2 regions of the Brevundimonas sp. NIBR10 genome follow, and region 1 is predicted to be linked to the other one. Evidence: predicted binding sites of a transcription regulator. Region 1 holds the regulator's gene; the other holds the start of a gene.
The links. The regulator HrcA, encoded in region 1, represses chaperone genes, less so after heat shock. The targets are predictions, from matches to a motif close to GTTAGCANTCNNNNNNNNNGANTGCTAAC.
Positions count from the first base shown of each region.

Region 2: groES (co-chaperone GroES) is a predicted target of HrcA. The motif match lies at 10,447-10,475, and genes of this name have one in related genera.

Region 1 covers NZ_CP115464.1:1,236,895-1,252,529, reverse strand. The annotation lists gene pnp (polyribonucleotide nucleotidyltransferase) at 1-1,023, shown strand, start outside; gene O5K39_RS06045 (hypothetical protein) at 1,164-1,484, opposite strand; gene O5K39_RS06040 (hypothetical protein) at 1,597-1,941, opposite strand; gene rph (ribonuclease PH) at 2,073-2,813, opposite strand; gene hrcA (heat-inducible transcriptional repressor HrcA) at 2,872-3,978, shown strand; gene grpE (nucleotide exchange factor GrpE) at 4,035-4,610, shown strand; gene recF (DNA replication/repair protein RecF) at 4,918-6,060, opposite strand; gene O5K39_RS06015 (hypothetical protein) at 6,214-7,518, shown strand; gene dnaN (DNA polymerase III subunit beta) at 7,515-8,633, opposite strand; gene nudC (NAD(+) diphosphatase) at 8,751-9,674, opposite strand; RNA gene ffs (signal recognition particle sRNA small type) at 9,748-9,841, shown strand; gene O5K39_RS05995 (hypothetical protein) at 10,003-10,572, opposite strand; gene O5K39_RS05990 (LysE family translocator) at 10,664-11,290, opposite strand; gene O5K39_RS05985 (hypothetical protein) at 11,485-12,048, opposite strand; gene O5K39_RS05980 (hypothetical protein) at 12,149-12,589, opposite strand; gene O5K39_RS05975 (hypothetical protein) at 12,721-13,152, opposite strand; gene O5K39_RS05970 (PQQ-dependent sugar dehydrogenase) at 13,275-14,561, shown strand; gene O5K39_RS05965 (hypothetical protein) at 14,953-15,618, opposite strand.
Region 2 covers NZ_CP115464.1:1,130,467-1,146,101, forward strand. The annotation lists gene trpS (tryptophan--tRNA ligase) at 1-763, opposite strand, end outside; gene O5K39_RS05470 (aldo/keto reductase) at 926-1,828, opposite strand; gene O5K39_RS05475 (DUF883 domain-containing protein) at 2,032-2,409, shown strand; gene O5K39_RS05480 (hypothetical protein) at 2,409-2,819, shown strand; gene O5K39_RS05485 (DUF1328 domain-containing protein) at 2,935-3,111, shown strand; gene O5K39_RS05490 (rubrerythrin family protein) at 3,412-3,879, opposite strand; gene O5K39_RS05495 (PepSY domain-containing protein) at 4,088-4,390, shown strand; gene O5K39_RS05500 (cytochrome b/b6 domain-containing protein) at 4,396-5,010, shown strand; gene O5K39_RS05505 (response regulator transcription factor) at 4,991-5,668, shown strand; gene O5K39_RS05510 (ATP-binding protein) at 5,665-6,702, shown strand; gene O5K39_RS05515 (VIT family protein) at 6,689-7,390, shown strand; gene O5K39_RS05520 (cytochrome b/b6 domain-containing protein) at 7,410-8,129, opposite strand; gene groL (chaperonin GroEL) at 8,404-10,050, opposite strand; gene groES (co-chaperone GroES) at 10,106-10,390, opposite strand; gene O5K39_RS05535 (tetratricopeptide repeat protein) at 10,577-11,935, opposite strand; gene O5K39_RS05540 (hypothetical protein) at 12,111-12,653, shown strand; gene pgi (glucose-6-phosphate isomerase) at 12,712-14,328, opposite strand; gene O5K39_RS05550 (hypothetical protein) at 14,434-14,928, shown strand; gene O5K39_RS05555 (class I SAM-dependent methyltransferase) at 14,979-15,635, shown strand, end outside.

The DNA.
Region 1 (15,635 bases):
CACGGCAAGCTGGCCTGGCGCGCGATCCGTCCGATGCTGCCCAAGGCGGAAGACTTCCCCTACACGATCCGCATCGTGTCGGAGATCACCGAGTCCAACGGCTCCTCCTCCATGGCCTCGGTCTGCGGTGCCTCGCTGGCGCTGATGGACGCGGGCGTGCCGCTGACCCGTCCGGTCTCGGGCATCGCCATGGGCCTGATTCTCGAGCCGTCCGGCGAGTTCGCCATCCTGTCCGACATCCTGGGTGACGAAGATCACCTGGGCGACATGGACTTCAAGGTGGCCGGCACGCGCGAGGGCATCACGTCCCTGCAGATGGACATCAAGGTCACGGGCATAACCGAAGAGATCATGCGCAAGGCGATCGCCCAGGCCTCGGCCGGCCGCCTGCACATCCTCGACGAGATGGACAAGGCCATCGACGGCGCCCGCACCGAGCTCGGTGAGTTCGCGCCCAAGATCGAATCCATCAAGGTCCCGGTCGACAAGATCCGCGACATCATCGGCACTGGCGGCAAGATCATCCGCGAGATCGTCGAAAAGACCGGCGCCAAGGTCAACATCGAGGACGACGGCACCGTCAAGATCGCCGCTTCGGACCAGGAAAAGATCGACGCCGCCAAGAACTGGATCTCGTCGATCGTGTCCGAGCCCGAGCCCGGCATGATCTACTCCGGCAAGGTCGTGAAGGTCGTGGACTTCGGCGCCTTCGTGAACTTCTTCGGTGCCAAGGACGGTCTGGTCCACGTGTCACAGATCGCCCTGGAACGCGTCGCCAACCCGGCCGACGTCCTGTCCGAGGGTCAAGAGGTCAAGGTCAAATTCCTGGGCTTCGACGATCGCGGCAAGACCAAGCTGTCGATGAAGGTCGTCGATCAGTCGACGGGTGAAGACCTGACCGACAAGATCAACGCGGAACGCGCCGAACGCGGTGAGGCCCCCCTGACCGAAGACACCGGCGGCGGCGGCAAGAAGCGTGAAGGCGGCGGCGGCGACCGTGGTCGTCGTCCCCGTCGCGACTAGGACTCGGCATCATCGCTGAAATGACGAAGGCCCCGCTGGAAACAGCGGGGCCTTTTTCATGCGCGGCCTTCCCGGCCACGAAAAAGGGCGGTGGCCGAAGCCACCGCCCTCCTGACGCTTCACAACGGTGAAGCGTGAGCTCAGACGAGTTCGTCCTCGTCGTCCTCGCACTCGTCGTCTTCCTCGTCCTCGTCGTCTTCTTCGTCGTCCTCTTCGTCTTCGTCGTCTTCTTCCTCGTCGTCTTCTTCGTCGTCTTCCTCGTCATCCTCTTCGTCGTCGCACTCGTCGTCGTCTTCAGCGTCCTGGAAGGCCGGAGCGGAGCCGTCGGCGATGTCAGCCATGCCGGCGACCCAGGCGGGTGCGTCGTCGTTGACGATGACCACGTCGGCGTCGGCCGCCGAGGTCCAGGCGCCCAGCAGCATCACGACTGCCAGGGCGGATGAGGTCTTCAAGAGCTTCATTAGGTAGTCCCCCATTCAAGGTTGCGAGAACGCAACTACGTCAGACTACTCAAGCTTCGCGGCATGTCACGAAATTTGTTTGCACTGTGGCGGGGCGAAATTCAGCGACCGTTCATCTTGCCGGTGTGTCGGATGGCGTACACTCCGCAGGGCGCGTCTCACCCGCTTCGTACATGGCGCAGGAGCGGTCGATCTCGTCCCGGATCAGTGCACAGGGGTTGGCGGCGTTGCACGGCGGCCGCGTCGCCGGGCTGACCGCGATGCAGCGCTCGACGAGGCGGGCGGCGGCATCCGCGCCGATCTCGGCCTCGCATTCCGCCTTCTCGCCCGAACCGATGGCGGAATCGGGCAGGGGCTCTTCCTGCGGCGGGGCGTCGAGCGGCATGAGGATGGGCGGCGCAGCGGACGGTTGCGAGTCCGCCGCTACGGCGACGAAGGGTCGGGCGGGCCGTCGCATGCCGTGAGCGTCAGGGCGGCCAGCAGCAAGGCAAGAGAGGTTGAGACGGCACGCATGGACATCTCCGATCCGGATCAGACCGTGACGATGCGCCGATCCGCAGCCTCGGGAAAGGGCCCACGGCGTCGAGGTCAGCCCTTCAGCGCGGCCTCCAGCGCCGCGCGTTGCAGCACGAACAGGTCGTCACAGCCGCCCTGGGCCAGTTCGAACAGCCGGTCGAATTCAGCACGAGAGAAGCCGCGCTTCTCGCCGGTCGCCTGGATCTCGACGATGGTGCCCGATCCGGTCAGGACAAAATTGCTGTCGGCCTCGGCATTCGAATCCTCTTCGTAGTCGAGGTCGAGCACCGGCTGGTCGCTGCATACGCCGCACGACACCGCCGCGACCTGGTCCAGGATCGGGTCCGCCTTCAGCACGCCCTCGGCCTTCAGATATCCCAGCGCCGCCGCCATCGCGACCCAGGCCCCGGTGATCGAGGCGGTGCGGGTGCCGCCGTCGGCCTGGATCACGTCGCAGTCGATCAGGACCTGCCGCTCGCCCAGGGCCTTCAGATCGACCACGGCCCGCAGGGACCGCCCGATCAGCCGCTGGATCTCCTGGGTCCGCCCCGACTGTTTGCCCGCCGCAGCCTCGCGACGGCCGCGCGTATGGGTGGCGCGAGGCAGCATCCCGTATTCGGCGGTGACCCAGCCCTGACCCGAGTTGCGCATCCAGCCGGGCACCTTGTCCTCGATCGAGGCGGTGCAGAGGACCTTGGTATGGCCGAACGAGACCAGGCACGACCCCTCGGCATAGCGGTTCACCCCGGTCTCCAGCGTCACGGTACGGAGCTGTTCGGGGGTGCGGCCGGAGTGGCGGGGGGTGGCGGTCATGTCGGTGGCCTTCAAGGAACGGCTTGGAGAGTGGGGCCGCGCTGCTTATCGTGAAACCGTGAGCCTGTATGCCCCCAACCCGCTTCCGTTCGGAACAGGAACCGCCTCGTCCGGCGGAGGCCTGACTGCGCTGGACGCCCGGGCGCGCGACATCTTCCGCCGCATCGTCGAGACCTATCTGGAAACCGGAGAGCCCGTCGGGTCGCGGACCATCTCGCGCGGCGGGGTCCAGCTGTCGCCCGCCTCGATCCGCAACACCATGCAGGACCTGACCCTGGCCGGCCTGCTGGCCGCGCCCCACACCTCGGCCGGGCGGATCCCGACCCATGCGGGCCTGCGCCTGTTCGTCGACGGCTTCCTCGAGATCGGCGACATCGGGGCCGACGAACGCCGCGAGATCGACGCGCGGCTGGCAGGCAAGGGTCGCGGCTTCGACGAGGCGCTGGATGCGGCATCGTCCCTGCTGTCCGGCCTGGCAGGCGGTGCCGGCATCGTGGCCAGCCCGGTGCGCGACGCCGGGGTCAAACACGTCGAGTTCGTCGCCCTGGGCCACGATCAGGCCCTGGCGGTGCTGGTCGGGGACGACGGCACGGTCGAGAACCGGCTGATGCCCCTGTCGGCGGGGGTCACCCCCTCCACGCTTCAGGAGGCGTCGAACTTCCTCAACGCCCGGCTCAAGGGCCGTCCCCTGGCCGAGGCGCGCACCGAGATGCGGGCTGAGCTCGATGCCGCCCGGCAACAGCTCGACGCAGCCGCCGCCCGTCTGGTCGAGGACGGTCTGGCCGCCTGGTCCGGCGGCCCGGACCGCGAGCGCAGCCTGATCGTCCGCGGCCGCGCCAACCTGTTGCAGAACAATGAGACCGCCGCTGATCTGGAGATGGTGCGCGTCCTGTTCGACGACCTGGAGCAGAAGGAACAGCTGATCGGCTTGCTCGACGGGGTCAATGCGGCGCAAGGGGTGCGCATCTTTATCGGGGCGGAAACGCGGTTGTTTTCGCTTTCGGGTTCCGCTGTCATCGCGGCGCCCTATATGAACGGCCGACAGCGGGTCCTGGGCGCCATCGGCGTGATCGGACCCGCGCGGTTGAACTACGCCCGCATCATTCCGTTGGTGGATTACACCGCCCGGGTGCTGGGGCGAATGCTGGACGGACAGGACACTTGAGCGACAATCATCCCACACAGGCCGAACTCGACGCGATCGAGGCCGAAGCCGACGCCATCCTCGACGCTGACGCAGCCAATGCCGAAAGCCTCGCGCCGCTCGATCAGGTCATCGCCGAGCGCGACGAATGGAAGGACCGCGCCCTGCGCGTGGCCGCCGAGATGGAAAACCTCAAGCGCCGTTCGGAGACGCAACAGAACGACGCCCGCGCCTTTGCGATCCAGCGCTTCGCCAAGGACCTGCTGCCCGTCGCCGACAGCCTGCAACGCGCGCTGCAGGCTGCGCCCAAGGATTCCGAAGGCCCCGCCGCCGCCCTGGTGACCGGGCTGGAACTGGTCGAGAAGGCGCTTCAAGGCGCGTTCGCCACCAACAACTTGAAACAGGTCGCGCCGGGCCCCGGCGATGTCTTCGATCCCCACCTGCACCAGGCCATGATGGAACAGCCGTCCGAGACGGTCGCCGGCGGTGCCGTGCTCCAGACCATGCAGGCCGGCTACGAACTGTTCGGCCGCACCATCCGCCCGGCCATGGTCGTCGTCGCCGCCAAGGGCTCGGGTGCCAAGGCTGCGGCCTCCACCGCCTACGCCCCCGCCGATGCGGCCAACGGCGGGTCGTACGACTCGAAGGCGTAAGGGCCGACGCGGCCTCTCGTCGATCTGGCTGAGCCGTGTATTTGGCGAGGGACAGGTTCGTCACAACGAACACAACGAAGACACAAGGGACACGACGAGACCGATGGGACTTCACGAGGCCCACCGGAAATCCGCCATTCCACTAAAGACGGCGGCTTCGCCGCGAAGCGGCCTTTTCTGCCTCCGCCTCTGACGAAATGACCGGCAGCCCCCGCGAACTCGGTCCCGTCGTGTCCTTTGTGACCTCGTTGTGCTCGTTGTGATGAACCTCCATCACCTAAGGGGGCCTCACAGCGAGCGACGCGCTTCAGGCGTCCTCGACCAACGCCCCGCCCTCGACCCGCACGAACCGCGCCCGACCCTTCAGCTCCTCGAACAGCACCGCCTCCGTGCCCGTCATGAAGGCCTGCAACCCCAGGGCCTCGATCTCGTCGAACAGGGCGGCTCTACGGCGCGTATCGAGGTGGGCGGGTGCCTCATCCAATAACAATACCGGCGGGGCACCCCCGGCTGCCTTGAGCCGCGTCACCTGGGCCAGGATCAGGTTCAGCACCAGGGCCTTCTGTTCGCCCGACGACCCCTCGGCGGCCGGGCGGCGTTTCTCGCGGTGCAGGGCGGTCAGGTCCGAGCGGTGCGGCCCGAACAGGGACCGGCCGGACGCCGCGTCCCGGCCCCGCGACCGCGCCATGCCGTCCCGGATGGCGGCGGCGATCGCGTCCTCGCCCACCCCGTCCAGCGCCGCCTGTTCGGCCTCGCCGGCCAGGCCCAGATCGGCCTGAGGAAACGGCCGGTCGCCCCGGTCGTTGATCCCGGCCTGAAGCGCGCCCAGCGCCCCGGCCCGCGCCACGACCGCCCGCGCGCCTGTCTCGCCCAGTCGCGCCTCCAGCGCATCCAGCCACAACGGGTCCGCCGCGCGCCCGTGCTCGACCCCGTCGGTCAGCAGCCGCAACCGCTCGCGCAGCGCCTTCTCGTATCCCGACACCACCCCGGCATGATCGGGGTCGGCGGCGAACACCAGCCGGTCGAAGAATTTCAGCCGATCCGCCCGCGCGTCCGAGAACAGCCGGTCCTGCTCCGGCGTCGCCCACACCGGCCGCAGATAATCCAGGAACCGCCCCGGCTGGGCCGTCTCCCCGTCGATCCGCACGATCCGCCGGGATGCCCCCGCCGCCTGGGTTCCCGTGCCGAGCCTGATCTCCTCGCCGTCTCCGCCATCCAGCGTCAGCGCCACCGCCCAGGCCCGCCCGACCGCTTCACCGGGCTCTCTGCGCCCCATCTCCTGCGCCGTCGCCGACCGCAGTCCCCGACCCGGCGTGAACAGGCTCATTGCCTCCAGCAGATTGGTCTTCCCCGCCCCGTTCGGCCCATGCAGCACCACAGGCCCGCTGCCGACGGGCAGGGTCGCGGAGGCATAGGACCGGAAGTCGGTGAGGGCGAGGGTAGTGATCAAGGCATCGACATAGCCCAGTTTCCCGTGCCGATCCCAGACCCCAAGCCCCTTCGGCAGCTTACTGGCGAGTTGGTCGTCTTCATCAGGATATGGTTGTGGACCCTCAGCCCATCTCGCGGCAGAAAAGCTTCCATTTATTTGGACGGGTGGGTCATGAAAAAGTTCGCGGCTGTGATTTTGGGCTGCATGATGACGGCGGGCTGTGTGACCGTCGTCGATCCTGTGACGCGCAATCTGCCCCTCAAAATGGCTATGACCGAGCCTGTCGATGCGCTGGAGACGCGGGCCGCCACGGGCGATCGCCAGGCACAGTACGCCGTGTCGTTTCTCGCCGCACACGGCTTGCGCGGTGTCACCCGCGACCCGATCCGCGCCGAAGGCTTGAGGGCTCAGGCCGGGCAAATGAAGACCACGACCCAGCCCATCTATGTGCCGGGGGTCAATGGCGGGCCCGGGTCGTTGATCTACGCCCAGCACGCCGATCCCGGCGTCAGCGATACCGAGGCCCGTCGACTGGATCTGTGCGCCTTCACCGTGATCCTCGGCCAGCCCGCGATGGGTGGCCAGGTCTGCGGGTCGCCGGCCGCCTATATCGACCTGCTGCCCAGCGCCGTCGCGTTGAGGGCGCAGATGGCGGAATCCGCTCAGGCCGGCCCGCCTCCAGTCGATCCCCAGTCGATCAGCGAATGTGCGGCGGTCGAGTCCCTCTGGTCCGACGCGGCTCGCCGCATGGGCCGGAACGACAGGGTGGGTGCGGCCCTGGCGGCCGATCGCATTATCGCCCTGTGTGGACAGGACGAACGCGCATGGCACGCCCGTGTGATGCGCGCGACCCTGGCACTCGCAGACGGTGACGGTGGCCTGGCCCTGGCCCTGATGGAACCGGTGCCAAGCCCTCCGCCCTATCCAATCGGTGCCTACGGCGAACTGGTGCGGATCGCCGCTCTGAACGCTTTGAGCCGTCCCGATGAAGCTGCTATGGCGCGCACCGCCCTAGCGGCGGCGTCACTGGCCGCGCTGAAGACCAAGGCAAACTTTGAAACGCGAAATATCGAGACCCGCCCTTTGGACACTGCGACCTTGGTGATTATTGATCGACCAAGACAGAGTTTTCCGAACATCTATAGCTTGAAGACGTTGGTGATCGACGGCGAGCCGGCACGACTTGAAGCTTATCAACTGACCCGGCACGGCACGGCTGGCAGCTTGGAAGGAAGTTGGTTTCTCGACGCGTTCAACTGCGCAGAGCGAGCAACGATTGAGATATTCGAGCACGAACCGACAAACGACCAGATAACCGCCCGTCTAAAGGTCTACCGGGCCAACCGGGCGAACGCGATTTCCCGCACGGTCATAAATGGGGCGACCGCCTCCGCAGTTTGCCAATGGCCTGCCCAGGTAGCGCCCGGGCTCGGGGACGATGGCGAAATCCGACTTGAGTACCGCCCGGTGCTCTAAACCCGCAACGGCATCAGCACGTACTGCACCCCCGGATCCCCCGGATCCAGCACCAGCGTCGGCGAAGCCGGGTCGGCGAACATGAAGGTGGCGTTGTCGCCGGTGATCTGGCCGGCGACATCCAGCAGATACCGCGCGTTGAAGCCGATCTCGAAGGGGTCGTCGGAATAGCCGATCTCGACCTCCTCCACACCCTGGCCGGCCTCCATGTTGCGCACCGTCAGGGTGACGCGGTCCAGCTCGAAGGCCAGCTTCACCGACCGGCTCTTCTCGGCCGAGATGGTGGCGACGCGGTCGACGGCGGAGGCGAAGATGGCCTTGTCGATGTCGGCCTGTTTGTCGTTCCCCTTGGGTATCACCCGCATATAGTCGGGGAAGGCGCCGTCGATCACCTTGGAGGTCAGGGACGCGGCCCCGAACTGGAAGCGGATCTTCTGGGGGCTGACCTGGACCTCGACGGGGCCGGCACCGTCATCCAGCAGGCGGCGGACCTGGTCGATGGTCTTGCGCGGCACGATCACGCCCGGACCGCCCGCCGCCCCTTCCGGAGCCGGCGTCTCGGCCAGGGCCAGGCGGTGACCGTCGGTGGCCACGGCGCGCAGCAGGGGGATGCCCTGTTCGGCCACCGTGTGCAGATACAGGCCGTTCAGATAGTACCGCGTCTCCTCGGTCGAGACCGCGAACCGGGTCTTGTCGATCAGCCGCGCCAGATCATCCTTCATCAGGGTGAAACGCACGCCCGACGTATCCGTCGACATGACCGGGAAATCCCCGGCCGGCAGGACCGGCAGGTTGAACCGCGACCGCCCCGCCGCCACCGTCAGGCGCGGATCGTCGCCGTTGTAGGTCAGCGACACCTCGGCCCCGTCCGGCAGTTTGCGCACGATCTCGTACAGGGTGTGGGCCGGTGCCGTGATCGATCCCTCGACCTGGACCGTCGCATCGGCCTGATCGACGATCTCCATGTCCAGGTCAGTCGCGGCGAACGACAGGCTGTCGCGCCCGGCGCTCAGCAGGACGTTGGACAGGATCGGAATGGTGTTCCTGCGCTCGACCACGCTCTGGACGTGCCCGAGGGCCTTCAGAAGCGCGGAACGTTCGATGGTCAGCTGCATGGTGTCTCAAGGCCCAGCGCGGAATCGAAGCCGCGCGATACAATGGCTGTGGACACTAGCGTATTGGCGCGAGGGGGCAACCGGCGAGGGCGTGATGCTCCACAACTGCCGCAGCGGTCACTCCTCCTCGGCCCAGGCCTTGAGCAGGGTGTGGGCGATGGCGAAGGGCGGCGGGGCCTTGATGGGGTGTTCGCCCGCCAGAACCGCCCGCGCCTCGCCCCGCGTCAGCCAGGCGACGGCTTCCAGCTCGGTCTGGTCCGGCGTGGCCTGATCGTCGGTCACCTCGGCGAACAGACCGATCATCAGCTGCGACGGAAACGGCCAGGGCTGGCTGGAGTGATAGCGGACGCTGGTCACGGTCAGGCCGCTCTCCTCCTTGATCTCGCGGGCGCAGGCCTCCTCGATCGTCTCGCCGGGCTCCAGGAACCCGGCCAGGGCCGACATCCGCCCCGCTGGCCAGGCCGCCTGACGCCCCAGCAGGCAGATGGGCTCAGGCCCGCCCGAATAGATCGGCAGCATGATCGTCACCGGATCGACGCGCGGGAAATGCTCGGTGCCACAGGCCGGGCAGATCCGCTTCCAGCCTCCGTTGGCGTTCTCGCTCTGCTGACCGCAGGCGGCGCAGAACCCGTGCCGCCTGCGCCAGTCGAACAGGGACTTGGCGGTCCCCGCCATCGCCGCCTCGACCCCGGACAGCACCGCCGCCGCCTCGCGCATCCCGGAGAATGCCCCAAGCCCCCGCACGGGCCCGTCGGCGGGGTCATTGGGCCCCTGGATCTCGACCGCAAAAACCGGCGCATCCTTCCACAGACCCAGGAACAGCTCGTGCGTCGGCGCGACATCGCGCGCCTGTTCCATGCCCAGCCAGACCAGACGCGGCCCCTCGGCATGATCCTCCAGCAGGGGCTGGCCCTCCCACAGCACCAGAGCCAGCGCATCCGCGCTCGCCGCCTGTTCCTCCAACCACGTCGGATCGGCGCGCAGGTCCCCACCCCGGTCGAGCGGGTTGCCGGCGAAGGTGTTGAGCGGGGCGAGGGTCATGAGCCGTTCTTAGCGGGTGCGGCGCACAACGGGGAGAGGCCTTGATCTCGCCGCCGGGATTCGCGATATGGACCTCGGAGATCGCGGGCGAAGGCTTCGCCAACCTGGTCAGGGCCGGAAGGCAGCAGCCACAACGAATTCCCCTTCGGGTCGCGGTCTCTACTTTTCCTTCCTTGTTGCGCTATCGCTCGCCGCGCGGCGGCTTGCTGCTTGAGCGCGGGCTTGGTGCGCTAACGCTTGCGACGCGGTCGCTCGCTGCTTGAGCGCGTCCAACGTCGCGTCACCAAGAAATCAGCCCCGCCGCTGGTTAGCGACGGGGCCGAGACTTTTACATCGGGCGGGTGACGCGGCCGCCGAGGTTGTCGATCACTTCGCGGGCGTCGAAAGCGTTGGGGTCGTTGGCGGGCTTGGGGCCCTTGCCCATGACGATCTCGGACGTGGCTTCGTAACGGTCGATCTGGCGGACGTCGAAGTCGTCGCGACCCCAGAACGGGTCGTTCCACGAACTCCAAGACCCGCGACCGTACCAGCGCCACGACGGGCCCCAGAACGGGCTGTAGCGGCCGTAATAGGGGCTGTAGCCGAACCCGGGTCGGGGCGATCCGAAACTGGAATAACGGGTGTCGCGATCGGTGGCGCGGTTGACGGTGGCGAACCAGTCGAAGCCGTTCTGGGTCGTCAGTTCGGCCGAGCGCAGCAGCAGCCCCATCTCGACGTCCTCGCGCGAGGTCACGGAGTTGCCGGCGAAGGTGACGCGGAAACGGTCGCTCTCCAGCCGCTGCTCGGCATAGCCGCCGCGCACGCCGCCGGTGCCGGCCGGCTGATACGGGGTCGCCGTGGCGCAGGCCGACAGGGCCAGGGCCGCTGTGGCCGCCAGCAATATGGGTCTAAGGGACAGGGTTCTCACGGGAAAATCTCCTTTGGCCCGGTCACGGGCCTTTTCGTCGTAACGGGCCGTGCGTACGGTCGTTCCGTATGGCCAAGAACGCCTATAATCGCGACACAATCAAGACCGAGGCCGCAAGCAGCAGCAGTCCGACGAAGACGCCGAACCCGCGCCGGAACCGGGGCTCGCTCATCCGCCGCGCCAAGGCCGCGCCACCGAGGCCATAGGCGCTCATCGCCAGCACATCCATGCCGATGGTGGCGGCCGCGAACAGGGCCAGTTGCGGGGCCACCGGTCGCTGAACGTCCAGGAAGGGCGGCAGGACGGCGGTGAAGAACAATATGGCCTTGGGGTTGGCGATCTGGACCATGAAGCCGTTCACGAAGGCCCCGCGATCGCGACGCACGGCGACGGCGTGGGCCGCATGAGCGGGCTTCAGCGCCGCGCGGATCGCCTGCACGCCCAGCCAGGCGACATAGAGGGCCCCGCCGACCGCGACGGCCTTGAACGCCAGCGGAAAGGCCGCGACCAGAACCCCCAGCCCCAGGGCCGCCGCCCCGAACCAGACCAGGGTCGCCGCATTCATCCCCAGCACCCCGACCAGGGCCGCCCGACGGCCGCGCTCGGCCCCGGTGGCGACCGCGAACAGATTCGCCGGTCCCGGCGTCACGGCCATGACGGCCATCACGCCCAGGAAGGCGACATAGAGGTGGGGATCGACCGGTAGCATGGAAGCCGCTTTCGACGGCGGCCGAGGTCAGGTCAAGCTTGAAGGGCCAAGGACGTCTCCCTCCCCCGCGGGGGAGGGCAGATCGCGAAGCGATCGGATGGGGGCGTTAGGCAAAACAGCATTGCATCGCCTTTCCCGCCCCACCCGGTCTCCGCTGCGCTACGACCACCCTCCCCCGAGAGGGAGGGAGAGGGTCAGCGGGTCTCTGGCGCTTCAGCTTCAGCTTCAGCCTCAGCCGCCGCCGCATCCGCGTCCTCAACGGCGTCGGCGGCCTGATCGAGCGCATACTGGGCGATCAGCCCATAGGTGCGGATCTGTTCGGGGTCGGGGTTGGTCCAGGCGCTGTTGCGGGCGATGCCCATGCCGCCGGCGATGCCGGACTGGACCGCCGCCTGGACTTCCGGGTCGCTGAGCGCGTCCTGGACCAGGGCGTCGACGTCGATGTCGGCCAGCGCCGCCTGGGCGATGGCGCCGGCGTGCTGGCTGACCGTGGCGGTAAAGGCGGCGATCTCGGGCTGGTATTCGGACCACAGGGCCGCGATACGCGCCTCGCGCTGGCCCTCGGTCAGGCTTTCATCCTCGGCGATGACCTCGGCACGGTCGCCGAAGGTCTCCATCCGCGCCTCGAAGGCCTCGGCCGCCGCCTCGATGGCGGCTTCGGCGGGGCTGTCGGCCTGAACGTACGGACCTTCCGCGGCGAGGGCGGCCGACAGCGGCAGGACGGCGAGGGCGGCGGCGAGGCTGAGGATGCGGATCATGGCGCGGCTCCTGGGGGGGATCTGATGCCCCCAAGGTCTGCCGAACGCCGCTCGACCTCAAGTTACTTCGCGTTAAGGCGAGCGGCGCGGCCTATGTAGATCAGAACTGACGCTCGACCGCGGGCACGGGGTTCGACGGCGCACCGGGGAAGGGCCGGACGCCTGGACCGCGAAGAGCGGCCAGACGCTCGCGGTCGACCTGACGGCGGATGTCGTCGGGGAATTCGCGCACCTTACCGGCATCGCGATAGCGGCCGCCGACATCGCCCTCGGCGGCCAGACGGGCGTCGATCAGATTGGCCAGGGCGTCGGCCTCGGGCTGGTATTTGGCGGCGATGGCGCGGGTTTCGTTGACGCTGCGGGCATGGCTCATTTCCAGACCCATACGCGCCATCTCGCGCTCGAACCGGGACGTGGCGTCGCGGAAGGTCAGCACTGCGGGCTGAACCCGACTTGCGCCCGGCTGTGAGGGCGCGGCGTGTACGGACAGGGCCGGGGCGGCGAGCGCCAGGGCAAGGGTGGCGGCGATGAGCAGGCGCATACGATCCTCCGGGTTGAACTACCGCAGGATGCGCCGCGAACAGCGGTTCGCCAAGAGAGGTTGTCTCACGTGCGCGTGAAGCTGAGCAGCGGCCGGAAGCGCACGAAACGCTCCCGGCACAGGCTCGGACCCTAGTTGGCGGGGGCCGGGGTCGCGGCGGCCGGGGCGGACATCACGCCCTGACGGACCTTGTTCGGCGTGTCGCGAATGGTGGCCAGCCCAGCGTCGATCTGGGCCTGGGCTTCGGGCGGCAGCGGTTGGGTCGCCATGAAGGCCGAAATGAGGGTCGCGAAGGCGTCGGCCTTGGGCTGGTATTTGGCGACGATGGCGTCTGCGTCGGCGTTCGCCTTGGCCGTATCGGCCCCGGCGGCGGTCTTTGCGGCCGTCAGTTCCGAGCTCATGGCCTGCATGTCCGTGCCGAAGGCCTCGCCCGCCGCTTCGAGATCGGCTTCGGTCGGGGCGGCGGCAGGAGCGGCGGGGGCGGTCGGGGCGGGAGCGGTCTGGGCAAAGGCGGGAGCAGCCACGGCCAGGACGGCGACGGCTGCGAGAATACGGGCGGACATGGACGAACTCCGGAGGGACAGACTGAAGAGGGAAGCCCGGCTCCCCACGGAGACAAGGTGGCGGATAATTCCAGCCGCGGCGAGACCCTTTCCGGCGAACCGGCGTCTGATAGGGTCGCGGCATGATCCGGTCGCTCGTCTCCGTCGCCGCGCTCGCCCTGGCCTGTTGCCCGGCGGCGACCACCCAGGCCCAGGCCCCGGGCCGGCCCTATGCGGTTCAGGGCGTGTGCGGCGGCTTACCCGCCACCACCGTGCGGATGGCCGAGAGCTATTGCCTGGGCCGGGTCTGGCAAAGGACGGGCGGGGACGGGCCCCGGATGCCGCGCGGCCTGTTGCAGCTGTCGGAGACCGATTGGCTGGTCACCGACCTGGGCACCTGGGACGCCGGGCGAGGCGCGCTATGGCGGATGCGGGTTCAGGGCGAAACGGTCGTCTGGACCCGGCTGATGCGCGGCCTGTCGATGCCGCATACGATCGCGCGCGGTCCCGACGGCCGGGTCTATCTGGCCGAGATGAGCCGGATTATCGCCTTCGATCCGGCCCGGCCCGAGGCGGCGGTCGCGGTGGTCGAGGGCCTGCCCGACAACCGGCTGCACGAGAACCGCCATCCGCTGTCCAGCTTCATCTTCGACGGAGACGGGGCCCTGCTGGTCAATGTCGGGGCACCCTCCGACCGCTGCCTGACCCCGGCCGGACGGCCCATCGCCGATGCGTCGGGCCAGTGCGCGCAAGGCGCGGAACAGGCCATGGTGCGGCGCTATGCCATGACCGGGCCCGGCCGATGGAGCCCGACCTGGACCGCCTATGCGACGGGGCTGCGCAACTCCGTGGCCATGGTCCGGCATCCGTCGGGTGCCGTCTATCAGGGCGAGAATTCGGTCGATCTGACCACCGCCAACCGGCCGTTCGACGAGATCAACCGGCTGACGGCGGGGGCCCATTACGGCTGGCCCTACTGCACCGACATGGCCACCGCCCTGCCTGGCTGGAGCGCGCGACAGGCCCGGTGCGGCCAGAGGACGCCGCCCGTCTCGCTTCTGCCGCCCCATGCCGCGCCTTTGGCCATGCTGTACTACGACGGGGCGATGTTCCCCGAACTGCGCGGGCGGATGCTGATGAGCTGGCACGGCCATCGCCAGGCGGCGGGCCGGGTCGTGGCCATCGAGACCGATGCGAACGGCGCGCCCCTGACCGACACCCGCGCCCTCTACGCCGTCTATCCGCGCGGTGCCCTGCCCTATCCTTCCAGCGCGCCTGCGCCCCGGGCCAGGGTTCTGACGCCGGGCTGGAATGCGGTGGCGGGGTCACATCCGATGGGCGCGCCAGTCGGAATGGCGGTGGCCCGAGACGGCTCGATCTGGATCGCCGACGACCGCAACGCCGCGATCCTGCGGATCGCCCGGCCCTGAAGTTCGTCAGGCGGGCCGGCCACCTCGTCCTTTGAGGATCAGCGGTGCAGTGGAAAGTTTCATCACCAAGGGCACCAAGAATCCACAAAGGACGCGAAGGGATAGCGCTGGATTCAATATCGCTGCGCCAGAAAACAGGGCGCGGAGAACGACGGCAGCTGCGCCGCAGGCTGGCCTTCCGCTGAAACCCATTCATGGAACCGTTTGCCGACCGCACCGCCCGCTCGGTCCCTTCGTGGCCTTTGTGGATTCTTGGTGCTCTTGGTGATGAACCCTCTGCCCCTCACCGGTCGGCTCGGGGCACCGCCCAAACGAAAAGAGCGGCCCGCCTTTCGACGGACCGCCCCAGTTCGGTAACCTTGGAGGCCCCGCAAGGCCCCCTCGGTATTCTTTAGCCGCGTTCGCCGGGCTCTTGGGCGTAGCCCGAGCTCGAACCGGTCGCCGCAGGAGCGGAGTAGGTCGGAGCGGCGGGGTAGCTGGCCGGAGCCGAGTAGCCGTTGTCGGCGGGAACGGCCGGAGCCGCGTAGCCGGTGTCGGCCGGAGGAGCCATGTCGCCCGAGTAGGCGGGCGGCGAGGCCACGTCGCAGCAGTGCTCGTCCGGATGATCGGGACCGGCGGGCGTGAAGTGGATTTCCGGCGGGGCCACGGACACTTCCGACGGGCGGACGTGGACGTCGGGCGCTTCCAGATAGACCTGGGCGGGCGCGACCTGAACCGGCGGGGCGTCGACGTAGATCGGCGGGCCCTGGATGTAGATGGCGGGCGACGGCGCGAACACCGGAGCCGAAGAGATGCGCAGGCCGGGGGCGCGGACCCGGATCGGCGGTGCGGGCGGACGGACCGTGTAGAACGGAACGTTGATCACCGGCACGTTGCATTCGCAGTTGCGGTCATAGATGGTCGCGCCACCGCCGCCCCAGCGTTCGCCCTCGACGAAGGAAACCTGCGTCGGGGTGGCAACCGCGGAAGAGCCCGTGGCCGCTTCGTCTGCAGCGAAGGCCGAGCCGGCCGCCGTTGCCATGGTGGCGCCCAGCGCCATGATCAGAACTGATTTCACTTTGATGTCTCCCCAGT
Region 2 (15,635 bases), 110 kb from region 1:
GGTCGTCCAGGGCTTCGCCGACCTCGGGCATCACCCCCATGTCGGTCTTGGACTTCCGGATCTTGCCGGCGATGGTGTCGGCGTCGTCGGTCAGGTTGATGCGGCTCTGGTCCGACGGATCGGACTTGCTCATCTTGGCCGCCCCGTCGCGCAGGCTCATGACGCGGGGCGCGGGCCCCTGGGTCAGGGGTTCGGGCAGGGGGAAGAAGCCGGGCACGCCGAAGTCGGTGTTGAACTTGGCGGCGATGTCACGGGTCAGTTCCAGATGCTGTTTCTGGTCCTCGCCGGTCGGCACCTCGGTCGCCTTGTACAGCAGGATGTCGGCCGCCTGGAGCACCGGATAGGTATAGAGGCCGACGCTCGACCGTTCCTTGTGCTTGCCCGACTTCTCCTTGAACTGGGTCATCCGGTCCAGCCAGCCGAGGCGGGCGACGCAGTTGAGCACCCAGGCCAGCTCCGAATGGGCGCGCACCGCCGACTGCGGCCAGATGATCGAACGGGCCGGGTCGAGGCCGCTGGCCAGATAGGCGGCGGCGATCTCGCGCGTCTGGGCGGCCAGTTTGGCGGGGTCCTGCCAGACGGTGATGGCATGCAGGTCGGCGACGAACAGGAAACAGGGGGCGCCCGCGTCCTGAAGCTCGGTGAACCGCTTCAGCGCACCCAGATAGTTGCCGAGGTGAAGCGCACCCGAGGCCTGGATGCCGGACAGCACCCGGCGCGGGCCGGTGTAGGCGGGAACGGCTGGGGGAGCAGCATCAGACATGGGGCGGCAGATGCCCTAGCGAGGCCGGAAGGGCAAGCGTCGCGCATCTCCTCCCCGTCGGCGCTTGGCCGATGGGGAGGTGGATCCGAGCCGCTTGGCGAGGAGACGGAGGGGGCGAGGGAACCTGGCCGGTGAGGGCGGCGGGTCGCGCCGACGTCGGGTTCAGGCCGCCCGGCTGGCGGGCACGCGCACCGACCGGCTCAGCGAACAGGCGGCGGGTTCGGTCAGGGCCAGGGCGTCCCAGTCCAGGTCGGGCCGGGGGGCGTGGGCGGCGGCGAGGATGGCGCGCAGTTCGGCGGCCGAGGCCACCGAGGCGATGGCGGCGCTGACCGGCGGCAGGCCCAGCGCAAAGGCCAGGGCCGCCTGCATCGGATCGACCCGCGCCTCGGCCAGCCGACGTCGCGTCCGCGACAGGGCCGCGCCGTGCTCGGCCAGGTGATCGGGCAGATGCTCGCGCGCGGCGAACAGCAGGCCGCGCGCAAAGATCGAGGAGATGTGGACGTCGACGCCCATTCCGGCCAGGTCGGAAATGACCCCTTCGGAAACCGGTCGCTGGTCCAGCAGGTTGCAGGGCATCTGGACGATGTCGGGCTGGAACCGGCGCGCCAGCAGGGTCGGGCCGTCCTCCATGGTGGCGCAGAAGCCGATCCGCTTGAACAGGCCGCGATCCTTGAGCGCCCTCAGCCGGTCCCACAGGGCGCGGCCGTCGGCACCGGCCAGGTCATGGGCGCTGGACACCAGGACGGCGTCCCCGCGCGGCAGACCCAGACGCTCCAGCGAGCGCCTTGCCCGGGCCTCGACCCGGTCGATCCCTTCGGACAGGGGCACGGTGCGCACGGTGACGCGAAACGGGGAGGGGAAGGGCCAGGCCTGGCCCAGCAGGCGTTCGGTGTCGGCCTCGGGCCGGGTGGCGACGATGCCGACGCCCGCGTCCGCCCCCGTCGACAGCAGCAGCCGCATCGCCTCCTCGCGCGCACCGACGGGCGCAGGTGTCGCGCGCTCGGGCTCGGTCACCACGGCGAGGGCCAGCCGGGCGACGGGCGAATGGGAAGGGTTCAGCAGCACCAGCCTACCCTGCCCCATAAAGTTTAAGGGAGGCTGACCCGGAAGTTCCCAAGACCTTACTGGAATAGCAGCGTTGTGGGTGTGTCCCTGCCGGGGGCGATGCGGCCTTATCCATGCTGCGATGCGGGAACCGTGGCGCAGGAGTGGCGTTCAGGGCGCAAGACCTCTATTTACGGTCAAGCTGAAACCCCGGAGCGCGCACCATGGCAACCACCAAGGCTCGAGAAGACATCAAGAACGACCTCAAGACCCTGAAGGACGATCTGAAGACCGGCGCCCGCGAGGAAACCGCGCGCCTGAAGGAAAAGGCCGCCGAGGCCAAGGCCCGCCTGACCGAAAAGGCCTCCGAGAGCGAAGCCGTCCTGCGCGCCCGCGCCGAGGAGGTCCGCGAACAGGCCCGCGGCTATTACGACCAGGCCCGCGTGCGCGGCCGCGAATACTATGACGACGCCTCCGAGCGGTTCGACGAAGCCCAGCGCTACATCACCGAACGGGTCCAGGAGCGCCCCGTGCAGTCGACCGCCATCGCGCTCGGCGTCGGCGTCGTGCTGGGCCTGCTGCTCGCCGGTCGTCGCCGCTGATGCTGAAGGGCGTGGTCTCAAAGGTCGTCGCCGGTCTCGCGGCCGGCGCCAGCCTGTTCGTGGCGATCGTGGCGCTGGGGGCCACGCTGTTCTTCGCGCTGGATCTGGTGCTTCCGGCCCTGGGCGCGGCGGCGATCACCTTCGGGGTGTTCGCCCTCGTCGCGCTCGTGATCGCCCTGGTCTTCCTCAAGGGCGACGGCTTCGGCCATGCCGAGGAGGAGGAAGAACCCGAAACCTTCGTCCAGAAGGCCGTTCACATGGTCCGCGAACGCCCCATCCTGGGCGCTGTCGGGGGGCTGGGCGCGCTCTTCCTGCTGCTGCGCAATCCGGCCCTGGCCGCCATCGCCGCCAGCATGATCACCGAAAAGCGGATGGAGAGCCGGGGCTACGGTCGCAAGCGCCGCCGTTAATAACGGCGACCATGGAACGGTGCGTGAGGCGCTGCGTTGAATCGTCGCGGTGCCGAGAGACGGCGGCGCCAAATGTTCGTCGCATCTTTCATTCACCGATTACTTGGAGGCTATCATGCTTCGCTGGGCTATATTCTTCTTCGTCGTCGCACTGATCGCGGCAGTTCTGGGCTTCGGCGGCATCGCCGGCATGTCCTTCGAGATCGCCAAGTTCGTGGCCATCATCGCCGTGATCCTGTTCGTGGTATCGCTCGTCATGAACGGCATGCGCGGTCGCGGCACTCGAATCTAGCGACTCCTGCGGGTCGAAACGCTCAAGGCCGCCGCCCGACAGGGCGGCGGCCTTTTTCATTGGGTGCTGCTCGAGAACTCACGCAGCAGAAAGGGCGGGGCCCGTCGCCGGACCCGCCCTCCCTGTTTCGGGCGTCTGAGTGACGTGGACTAGAAGTCCATACCGCTCATGCCGCCGCCCTTCTTGGGGGGGTCGGCCACGGCCGCCCGAGTGGTGATCAGGATCGAGGCCACCGAGGCGGCGACGCCCAGGCCGTCGCTCCCCTCGCGGCCTCTGGCGAGGGGAGCGAAGGAAAAGAGGCTAGCGAGATTGACGGAGGAGTTCGGCGGCCGCGCGATAGCGCTCGTAATGATCGCCCTCGTCGGACGCGATCTGGCGGAACATCGCGGCGGCGCGGGTGTCGCCCACGGCTTCGGCCTGGTCCGCAAAGCCGATATACATGGTCACGTTCTCGTATTGCTCGCCAGCCATCGCATCCACCAGATTGGCGTCGTTCGTGCCATCCAGCTTCAGGGCGTCGGCTTCGCGCGCGAAATGTTCGTTGGCCTCCACGTTAGCCGAGCTTTCGAACAGCTGGGCCAGTTCGACGTTGCCGCTCTCTCGTGCGACCTCGGCGTAGCGAAGATATTTCAGGTTGGCGAAGGCCTCGCCGTGCATGGCGGCTTCCAGATTGGCCCGCGTGTGCGGATTCAGGTCCTGGGCGGATGCCGCCCCGGCCGACAGGGCGATGGCGGTGAAGGCTGTGGTCAGAAGGCTCTTGAGGGTCACGAGAAGGTTCCGGTGTCTGGGGTGCGCCCGATGCGCCGGTGCCGTCTGGGCGCGAAGCCTGACCGGAGCCTGACGACGCCATTGTATCGGGCATTCGCGCTCGGCGCGGTGTCGATCGAGCCGTCAGGTGGCCGTCAGCTTCGGACGTCAGGTCGGCGTCACCGGGCGATGTCGTCCGGCGACACATCCATCTTTCTCGAGGCTCCTCATGAAGAAGTTCCTGATCCCTTCGGCCATCGCCTTGTCCCTGGCCGCAACCGTCGGCGTGGCCATGACCGGCTTTGCGACCTCGGCCTCGGCCGGTCCGGTCTGCACCACCGCCCCCCGCGCCCAATGGCTCACCGAAGCCCAGATGCGGGAGCGCATCGCACGACTGGGCTACACCAGCATTCGCGTCTTTCAGGTCAGCGGCAGCTGCTACGAAATCTATGCTCGTGCCGCGAACGGCCGTCGCGCCGAGGTGTATTTCAACCCGGTGACCGGTGCGGTCGTCCAGAACAACGAGGACTGAGTCCTGTGACCAAGGCAACCGTGGTTCTGGGGGATGGGACGGTCGTCCCATCCCCTGCATTGGTGCCAAGGCGAACCAAGGTCTGGGATCCGGTCGTGCGCCTGTTTCACTGGACCCTCGTTCTGGGCATCGTCGCCAATCTGACCGTGTTTCGCGAACTGAAGTCGGTTCACCGCTATGTCGGCTATGTCATCGTCGCAGCCATCACCATCCGGCTGGTGTGGGGATTCATCGGCCCGCGCCACGCCCGGTTCGCCGATTTCGTGGCTCGGCCGCGTCGCCTGATCGGATATCTCAAGGCCATGATCCAGCGGCGTGAGCCACGCTACATCGGCCACAACCCGGCGGGCGGCCTGATGATGCTGGCGCTGATCCTGCTGTCGCTTTTCTGCGGCGTGACAGGCTGGATGATGGGTCTGGACGCCTTCTGGGGCGCGCCATGGCTGGAAGCCACGCACGAGACGGCCGCAAAAACCATCATGGCCCTCGCGATCCTGCATGTGCTTGCGGCCCTCGTGGAAAGCTGGCGTCACCGCGAAAATCTGGTCATGTCGATGGTGACCGGCTGGAAGCGTTCCGCCAGCGGAACGGATGTCGATCATGCGTCTCCTCCTCGTTGAAGACACTATCCGACTGGGCGAGCTCCTCAGCGAAGGGCTCGGCCGCGATGGCTTCGTCGTCGACTGGCGTCAGGACATCGAGGGTGCGGCGGAGGCGGTCGCCAGCGCGACCTACGATCTGATCCTTCTGGACCTCGGACTGCCGGATGGCGACGGGCTCGACTGGGTGAGGACCCTGCGACGCGCGACCGACCTGACGCCCATTCTGGTGCTCACCGCGCGCGGTGGGCTCGACGATCGGGTTACGGGGCTGGACGCCGGCGCAGACGACTATCTGGTCAAGCCGTTCGAGGCTTCGGAGCTTTCGGCGCGGTGTCGCGCGATCCTGCGTCGGCCCGGTCAGCGGATGACTCCGGTGCTTCGTGTGGGACCACTCGCGTTCGACGTCGCGTCGCGCCAGGCGGTGCACGGTGATCTGCCGATCGAACTGTCCCGCCGCGAAGGCGACCTTCTGGAGACGCTGATGCGCCGCGCGGGTTCGGTGGTGACCCGCGGGTCATTGGAAGAGTCTCTCTATGCGTTCAACGAACCGGTCACACCCAATGCGGTTGAAGTGGCTGTCTCCCGACTTCGTCGCAAGCTCGACGAGGCGGGCTGCACGGGGATGCTGCACACGGTTCGAGGCCTTGGCTATCTGATGCGGGATGCCGTCGCGTGACCCGTACGCCCTCCATTTTCCAGCGCCTGATGCTGGGGTTCGCCCTGATGAGCGTCATCGGCGGCTTCATCCTGCTTCTGTTCGTCGGCGTCGAATACGGCCTGTCCTCCCGCGCGAGGCGGGACGAGATCCAGTTCGCGGGGATCGCGAACGAGGTCGCCGACCATGTCGTCGTGCCGCTGCTGGTGCTCATCATACCCATGACCCTGGCCGCGCTCTGGGTCATCCGCTCATCCCTTCGGCCGTTGAGCCTCGCCGGTGCGCGGATCGAGGCCGCCCAGGCCGCTGACAAGGGTTTCCGGGTCGATCTGCAAGACTTTCCCATCGAGGCGACCGGCTTCGCTGACGCCGTGAATGGATTGCTGGCGCGCCTCGATGAGGCCGCGACCCGCCAGGAAGCGTTCGCCGCCGACGTTGCGCATGAGTTGAGAACGCCTCTTGCAGTTCTGGGGCTTGAGCTGGACCGGCTGGATTCGCCCGAGGCACACAGGCTGAAGCGGGATGTCTCGGCGATGTCGCGGCTGGTCGATCAGCTTCTGGTGCTGGCTCAACTGGATGCCCAGGCAGCGGCGCCGGTGACGGCGACCTCGGTCGATCTGGCGGGCATCGCCACGGAAATCGTCTCGCAGTACGCCCCCCTCGCGGTCGCAGAAAACAAGTCCTTGGCGCTCGAGCTGGACGGCGGAGTCCGGATTGGAGGCAGACGTGAAGCCATCGCCGCCGCGCTTCGGAACCTCGTCGAGAACGGGCTTCGAGTGACGCCGCCGGGAGGGACGGTGACGGTGACGGCTGGTTCCGGCGCAAGGCTTTCGGTGATCGATGGCGGGGGCGGACTTACGCCGGAGCGCCTCGCAGAACTCTCCCAGCGCTATCGCCGTGGAGATCACGCCAGCACAAGTGGAGCCGGTCTGGGATTGGCCATCGTCTCGCGAATCATGGCGGCGCATGGTGGACGGATCGAGACCCGGCCGGATCGGTCCGAACTGATCCTCGTCTTTGCCCCTTTATCGAGAACCGACCATGAGCCGACTTGAGCGCCATCCCGAACGCCACCTGGTCTCCCGGATCGGCTGGCTACGCGCTGCGGTGCTGGGGGCCAACGATGGGCTGGTGTCGACCGCCAGTCTGATTGTCGGTGTGGCGGCTGCGCAGACGGACAAGACAGGCATCCTGATCGCCGGCGTCGCGGGGCTGGTCGCCGGTGCCATGTCCATGGCGGCGGGCGAATACGTCTCGGTCAGCTCCCAGGGTGATACCGAGGCCGCCGATATGGCGCGTGAGCGCGCCGAGCTTGACGCCGATCCCGAGGCCGAGACCCGCGAGCTGGCCGCGATCTATCGCAGCCGGGGCGTCGATGCGCAGGTGTCGCTGGAGGTCGCGCGCCAGTTGATGATCCATGATGCGCTGGGCGCGCACGCGCGTGACGAACTCGGTCTCTCGGAGCATACAGCCGCGCGTCCGATCCAGGCGGCCCTGACCTCGGCCGCGACCTTCGCGGTGGGAGCGGTCCTGCCGCTGGCGGTGGTGGTTGTGGCGCCCGGATCGCTGCTCGTCGTGCTGGTGTCGGGCTCGGCCCTCATCGGACTGGCCCTGCTGGGCGGCATCGGCGCCAGGGTCGGCGGGGCCGGTATCGCCAAGGCCGTCCTGCGGGTCACCTTCTGGGGGGCGTTCGCCATGGGGCTGACCGCCGGCATCGGTCACCTGTTCGGGACCTTCATCTAGCCCGACCGTGTAAGGCGGTTCAGTCCTCGTCCGCTTCCCCGGCCTCGCCGCCCTCGCCAGCCTCGCCGCCCTCACCCCCTTCGCCGGCTTCCCCGTGTGCGCCCGGTGTGAAGGCCAGCGGATCGACACGCGTCGCTGCATAGGCGGCGCCCGCGACGACCAGGACGGCCAGGGGAATGGCCACGCGCGCCGGCGGAGCGGCGTCCTGGGCATTGGGGAAATGCGTCGTCTTCTTGCGGCCGGTGATCATGGCCCCGATCAGATTGTCTCGCGTCAGGAATGACATCGCCGCCACAGCGACGACATGCAGCGCGATCATCGCCAGGAGGATGTAGGCGATGGCTTCGTGCCCGCCCTCGCCGCCCGTGATCCCGGTGAAGGTCGTCGCGGCGACGAGGGCCAGAAGCGCCAGCACGGCTATCCCGCCTAGCGGGTTGTGGCCGAGCGAAGCATGAACGCGGCCCGCGAACAGTCCCCTCACGTGGCCCGCCATCCGCGACGGACGGATCAGATTCACAAAGCGGGCATGTTCTCCTCCCACAAAGCCCCAGACCAGCCTGAAGGCGATCAGGATCGCCGCCACCCAGCCCGCCGGCACATGCCAGGGCGACAGGGCGCTGCCCTCTTCCGAGGACAGGAAGGCGACCGCGATGGCGGCTACGAGGAACCAGTGGAACAGGCGGATGCCCCAGTCCCAGGTCTTGATAGTTCTGATCGCCTGGGGAGCCGTGCTGGTCATTGAAACCTCCGTTTGAAGGGAGACTGGTCGCAGAACCTGACGACAGCCTGACATCGAGCGGGTCGTACGTTGGCTCAGTTCAAGAGTTGCTTGCAGGCGGCTGGGGCCGTGGAAGGTAGATGTTCTGGAAGAGCGCGAACGCGCCCTCACACAGGCGGTCGCAGCCGGAAAGCCGGAGTTCCAAAAACTGCCTTGTGCAGCAACTGACCAAAGAAAAGGGCGGGCCCGTCGCCGGACCCGCCCTCCCTTTTTTCTGGCGTCTGAGTGACGTGGACTAGAAGTCCATGCCGCCCATGCCGCCCATGCCGCCGCCCATGTCGGGGGCGCCGCCGCCGCCCTTCTTGGGGGCGTCGGCCACGGCCGCTTCGGTCGTGATCAGGATCGAGGCCACCGAGGCGGCGTCGGTCAGGGCGGTGCGGACCACCTTGGCCGGGTCGATCACGCCCATGGCGACCAGGTCGCCGTACTCTTCGGTCTGGGCATTGAAGCCGAAGGTGGGCGAGCTGTTTTCAAGCACCTTGCCGACCACGATCGAGCCTTCGACGCCGGCGTTTTCCACGATCTGGCGGATCGGGGCCTGGATGGCGCGACGGATGATGGCGATGCCGGCAGTCTGGTCGGCGTTGTCGCCGGTCAGGCCTTCAAGCGCGCGGGTCGCCTTCAGCAGGGCGATGCCGCCGCCGGGGACGATGCCTTCTTCAACTGCGGCGCGCGTTGCGTTCAGGGCGTCGTCGACGCGGTCCTTCTTTTCCTTGACTTCGACTTCCGTCGAGCCGCCGACGCGGATGACGGCGACGCCGCCGGCCAGCTTGGCCAGACGTTCCTGCAGCTTTTCCTTGTCGTAGTCCGAGGTGGTGTCCTCGATCTGCTTCTTGATCTGGCCGATGCGGGCCTCGATCTCGTCCTTGCCGCCGACGCCGTCCACGATGGTGGTGTCGTCCTTGGTGATGGTGACCTTCTTGGCCTTGCCGAGCATGTCGAGGGTGACGTTCTCGAGCTTGATGCCCAGGTCTTCACTGATGACCTGGCCGCCGGTCAGGACCGAGATGTCCTCCAGCATGGCCTTGCGGCGATCGCCGAAGCCCGGCGCCTTGACGGCGGCGACGCGCAGGCCACCGCGCAGCTTGTTGACCACCAGGGTGGCCAGGGCCTCGCCCTCGATGTCCTCGGCGATGATCAGCAGCGGACGGCCGCTTTGGACCACGGCTTCCAGGATCGGCAGCATGGCTTGCAGCGAGGTCAGCTTCTTTTCGAACAGCAGGATGAGGGGCTCTTCGAGTTGAACCTCCATCTTGTCGGCATTGGTGATGAAGTAGGGCGACAGGTAGCCGCGGTCGAACTGCATCCCCTCGACGACGTCGAGTTCGGTCTCGGCGGTCTTGGCCTCTTCGACGGTGATGACGCCTTCGTTGCCGACCTTGTCCATGGCCTTGGCGATCATCTCGCCGACTTCGGCGTCGCCGTTGGCGGAGATGGTGCCGACCTGGGCGATCTCGGAGTTGTTCTCGACCTTCTTGGCCGAGGCCTTGATGTCGGCGAGGACGGCGGTGACCGCCTTGTCGATGCCGCGCTTCAGGTCCATCGGGTTCATGCCGGCGGCGACGGCCTTGAGGCCTTCCTGGACGATGGACTGGGCGAGCACGGTCGCGGTGGTGGTGCCGTCACCCGCCTTGTCGTTCGTCTTCGAAGCGACTTCGCGGATCATCTGGGCGCCCATGTTCTCGAAGGCGTCTTCCAACTCGATCTCTTTGGCGACCGAGACGCCGTCCTTGGTCGAGCGCGGGGCGCCGAAGGACTTCTGGATCACGACGTTGCGGCCCTTGGGACCCAGGGTCACCTTGACGGCATTGGCGAGGACGTTGACGCCGCGCAGCATCTTGTCACGCGCATCGGTGTTGAACTGTACGATCTTGGCAGCCATTGAGGGCAGCTCCTAAATATTGATTTCGTTGAAGAAGGTCGAAGCGTCGGGGTGCTTACAGCACGCCCAGGACGTCGGATTCCTTCATGATGATCAGGTCTTCGCCTTCCAGCTTGACCTCGGTGCCCGACCATTTGCCGAACAGGATGCGGTCGCCGGCCTTCAGTTCGAGGGCATTGACGACGCCCTTGTCGTCACGGACGCCGGGGCCGACGGCGATGACTTCGCCTTCCTGAGGCTTTTCCTTGGCCGTGTCGGGGATGATGATCCCGCCCTTGGTCTTGGACTCTTCTTCCACGCGCTTGACCAGCACGCGATCGCCGAGAGGACGAAACGCCATCTGTGTATTCTCCGATGTGACTTCTAAAAGTTTCCTCGTAACGCTCGGGGCCAGCTTTTGGCAGCCGGGCCTCACGAGTGCTAACGCGAGGTGCAAGTAGGGGGGTGACACCCCAGCGTCAAGACGAGCGGATCGGCCGGGCTTGCGAATTTTCGGTGACGCGGAGCGGCCGCGACCGCGAAAACGTCAGTGGGCGAAGACGGTCGCGGCCCCGGCGGAAGGGGCTTGCGCCGCCAGCCGCCAGCTGGCCTCGACCCGCCGTTCGAACAGGGGGCCGGCGCCGCGGACGCTGGTGCGCCAGTCGCGGCCGCCACCTTCGCGCCCGATCAGCGCTGCGAGGGAGGTGCGGAGCTCGCCGAGAGCGTCCCCGGGCCGGTCGCGGGTCAGCAGGAAGCGGGCATAGCGGCTGGATTCGCCCAGGGTGTCGGGGTGGTCCGGGGCCAGGCGGCTGGTGGTGATGGCCCGGACGCGGCGATACAGGGTCTCGGCCTCATCCGACCGGTCGAGCGCGGCCAGAACGTCGGCGTGGCCCGCGAGGGTGTCGACGATGTCGGGACTGTCGGCACCCAGGCCTGCCTCCAGCAGCCGCTGCCCTTCGGCGAAGGCGACTTCGGCCTCGGCGTATCTGCCCTGATCGGCCAGGGCATAGCCGATGTTGGCGCGAACGACCCCCGTGAAGGGATGGTCGGGGCCGACGATGTCGAGCGCCAAGGCCAGGGCACGCTGGAACATGGCCTCCGACTTTCGACCATCCCCTTGCGTATGCAGATACCAGCCGTAGTTGGTCAGGCACTGGGCCAGCAGCACCTTGTCCCCCGACACCTCGGCGACCGAGACCGCACGGCGATACAGGGGATTGGCCTGCCGCCCCCGGCCCGTTCGACGCAGGGAGTTGCCGAGGTTGGACAGGACGATGGCCAAGTGGAAATCCTTGGGGCCATACAGGACCTCGTACATCCCCAACACCTGGCGATAGGCGGGGTCGGCCTCGGCATGCCGCCCTTGGGCCGACAGGGCATTGGCGTACAGGTTCAGGGCGTCGGCGGTCTTTTCATGGACCTGTCCGATGTTGATCCGGCGCAGGTCGTAGCTGGCGCGGGCCGCGACCTCGGCCTCCTCGTTGCGACCCAAGGAATCGTAGGCCTTGGCCTGGTCGTAGCGAAGCTGGCCCTCCTGCACTGGATCACCGTCGGCGATGGCCAGGGCTCGGTCGAGCAGGGCCCGCGCGTCGTCGTACCGGCCCTGGTCCTGACGCAGCCGGGCCAGGGCCCCGAGCGGCACCACGGTTTGCGACAAGGCGATCGCCGCCTCCACTGCGGTGGCGGCCTCGTCGAACTTGTCGGCGTCGCGAAGCGTGGTCGCGGCCGCCAGATAGGCGTCGACCGCGCCCTTGACGTCGCCAGCGTCGGCCAGGGCCCGGGCGGCGGCGATGCCATCGTCGGTCTGAACGGCGGATTCCTGAACGACGGCGGCCCGGGCCGGCATCGACGACAGGACGGCGCAGGCCAGTCCGGCTCCGATCAGGATGGCGGGAAGTCGCGTCATTTCAGAGCCTTTCACCCTGACGGTAGGGTGAGGCTAAGGTGCCGACAAGACCCGATCGACCGCCGCTCGATGAACGCCAGATGAACGGCATTCTGCAAAGGCGTTCAGACTGGCCAAGCTAGACCTTATGCAACACCATCGGCGGGCGCCGACGGGCTCTTGGAGGAGACCAGAAATGAAGATGTTCGCCAAACTCGCTGCCGTCGCCGCGCCGGCCCTGGCCCTGACCCTGCTGGCCGCCGCGCCCGCCGATGCCCAGAGCCGCCATCGCGACCGCAACGACAACACTGCCGAGAACGCGCTTCTGGGTGCCGTGGTCGGCGGGGTCGCCGGGGCCATCATCGGCAACGGCGACGGTTCGTATGTCGCGGGCGGTGCCCTGGCCGGGGCGGCGCTGGGCGCTGTGGCATCCAGCGACAACCGTTCCTATCGCGGCGGATCCTACAGCTACGGCTATGCGCCCGGCTATTACGGCAGCGGCTACGGCAGCAACTACGGCTACGGCAACGGCTATTATGGTTCGGGCTACCGCGATGACTGCGGATATCGCCGCGACGGCCGCTGCTGGCGCAACCAGGGTCACTGGGAGCGTGAGCACGGCATCAACAGCCGCGACGGCTATGACCGCTACGAGCGTCGCCAGCTGCGTGACGACCGCCGTGACCGCCGGGGCGACCGTCGGGACGACCGCCGGGACCGTCGCGACCGTCGCTGGTAGGCGGGCCTCTAGCGTCAGGATCGGGAAACGGGCGCTTCGGCGCCCGTTTTCATGTCGGTCAGCCCAGCAACCGCGTCAGCAGCCCGGCCGTCGAGGGATCGAGCGCCGCCGAAGGCCCGCCCGCGTCGACGTCCTTCAGGATCGCCTTGGCCAAGACCTTGCCCAGTTCGACGCCCCACTGGTCGAAGCTGTTGATGTCCCAGATCACGCCCTCGACGAAGGTCTTGTGCTCATAGAGGGCCAGCAGCGCCCCCAGGGTCCGGGGTGTCAGCCGGTCCATGACGATTGCGGTCGAGGGGCGGTTGCCGGGGAAGGTCTTGTGCGTGGCCAGCCGGTCGGCCTCGACCGCTTCGGCCCCGGAGGCCAGCAACTCGGCGCGCGCTTCTTCGGTGCTCTTGCCCAGCATCAGGGCCTGGCCCTGGGCCAGGGCGTTGGACCAGAGTGGCGATTCCGGAGCGTCCTCGTGCGTCTTCGCCACGATCACGAACTCGGCGGGCACGACCTGCGGTCCCTGGTGGATCTGCTGGAAGAAGGCGTGCTGGCCGTTGGTGCCGGGTTCGCCGAAGACGACCGGACAGGTCTGGCGCGTGACCGGCGATCCGTCGCGAAACACCCGCTTGCCGTTCGACTCCATCTCGAGTTGCTGCAGGAAGGCCGGCAGGCGGCGCAGGGCGTGGGCATAGGGGGCGACCGTCCGGGCGGGGCGGTTCAGACCGTCCACGTTCCAGACCTGGGCCAGGGCCAGCAGAACGGGCGCGTTGCGGTCCAGCGGTGCGGCGACAAAATGGTCGTCCATCTCGGCCGCGCCGGCCAGCAGGGCCTCGAACACCTCGGGGCCCAGGGCGATGACGCAGCTCAGGGACACCGCCGACCATAGCGAATACCGCCCCCCGACCCAGTCGCGGAAGGCGAAGGTGCGTCCGCAGCCGAAGGCCTGGGCGCGCTCGGGGGCCGCCGTGACCCCGATGAAATGCCGCTCGCGGCCGGTCTCGGGCAGCGCCGCCGCCAGCCAGGCCTTGGCGACCTCGGCATTGGCCAATGTCTCTTGCGTGGTGAAGGTCTTGGACACGACGATGACCAGGGTGGTCTCGGGATCGAGCCCGGTCAGGGCCTCGGCCATGTCGCGCGGGTCGATGTTGGCGACGAACCGGAGGTCGATCGCAGGCTGCAAGGGGCGCAGGGCGTCCCAGACCACGCGAGGCCCCAGGTCCGAGCCGCCGATGCCGACGTGGACGATGGCGGTGAAGGGGCGTCCGGTCGCGCCGGACTCGGACCCCGACCGCACGGCATTGGCATAGTCGGCCATGGCGCGGCGCACGTCATCCACCTCGGCTGACACCGGTTCGCCCAGGGCCTTGTAATCCGAACCGATCCGGGCCCGCAGCGCCGGATGCAGCACGGCCCGGCCCTCGGTCGAGTTGATCGCCTCGCCGCCGAACAGCCGGTCGCGCGCCGCCTCGACCCCGGCCGTGCGCGCCAGTTCCAAACAGGCCTCGAACGCCGACGTCGTCCAGCTTTGCTTCGACAGGTCCAGATACAGGCCCGCCGCCTCGACGCTCATCCGCTCCAGCCGGGCGGGGTCTGCCGCGAACTGATCGACGATTCGGGCATCGGCGTCGCGTGCGGCAGCGGCGTCGAAGGCGGTCCAGTCGGCGTGGGAGGTGGCTGCGGGCATCGCGTATCCTTAACGGTTCTCAAGGTCTCGTTTACGGGTCAGGCGTAAGTCGGTTCAATCGCTTTGTCCCTGTCGACTCCCGAAGTGATCGCGAAGGAGACCTCCATGTCCTGCGGCATCGCACTCAGCCTGGCCCTGATGATGGGCGACCCCAATGTTGTCCTGGCCGCCGCCCAGCCCCCCGCCGTCCTCGGTGCCCCCGTCTCAGTCGCGAACGAGCCCCTGTTCATGGACATCGTGACCCGGTCCAGCGGGCTGAAGGCCGTGGTCGATGCCTGGAAGGCCGACGGTTCGGCGGATGCCTCCGGCTTCTTCGCCGGGCCCGACTATGCCGCGTTCAAGACCCGCGCCGTCGCCCTGTCGACCACCGACATGCAGGCCCATCTGATCCTCAAGGAGCGGGGAACCGACGGCGACCTGAAATGCATCCTGCGCGGCATTTCCGAGGATATTCCGAAAAAGCTCCAAGCCGTCGAGACCGCCGCCACCCCGGCCGCCCGTGCCGTGGCGCTGGAGGAGCTGTCCTATCTGCTGAACGACAATGTCGAGGTCATCACCACCCCGCCCCAGCCCGACGCCCAGTCCGGCGTCCCGGGCTAGGTTCAAGCATCGAGGGTGACGCGGGCGCGCCGGACGGTTAAGTCCGGGCGATGACCACAATCCTTTATGGCCGGCCCCCGCTGGTGTTCGATCCGCCCGCCACCGGTGAGGGCGGCGCGACCCAGACCTCCCCCCTGATCCCCGGATCGACCGCGCTGGAGAGCCTGGAGACCGGGTCGCTCGACGAGGCCATGATCTATGCGCCTCCGGGCGTGCTCGAGCGGCGATACACATTGGCGCTGGCGCTGCGGGCCCTGAAGGCCGGCGGGCGGCTGGACGTCATGGCGCCCAAGGACAAGGGCGGATCGCGGCTCAAGAAGGAACTGACGGCGTTCGGCGTCGAGGTCGGCGAGACAGCCAAGGCTCACCACCGGCGCTGTGTCGTGATCCGGCCGGAGATCATGACGGGTATCGATGAGGCGATCGCGGCAGGGGCGATGCAGCGGGTGGACGGGCTGGACGCCTGGTCGCAACCGGGCGTGTTCGCCTGGGATCGTATCGACGCCGGATCGGCCCTGCTGGCGCAGACGATGCCACCGCTGAAGGGGGCGGGTGCCGATCTGGGTTGCGGCTACGGCGCGCTGGCGACGGTGGTGCTGAGGTCGGCGGCGGTGACCTCGCTGCGGCTGGTCGATGTGGATCGGCGGGCGGTCGAGGCGGCCCGGCGCAATGTCGAGGATCAGCGGGCTGGGTTCGACTGGGCGGAT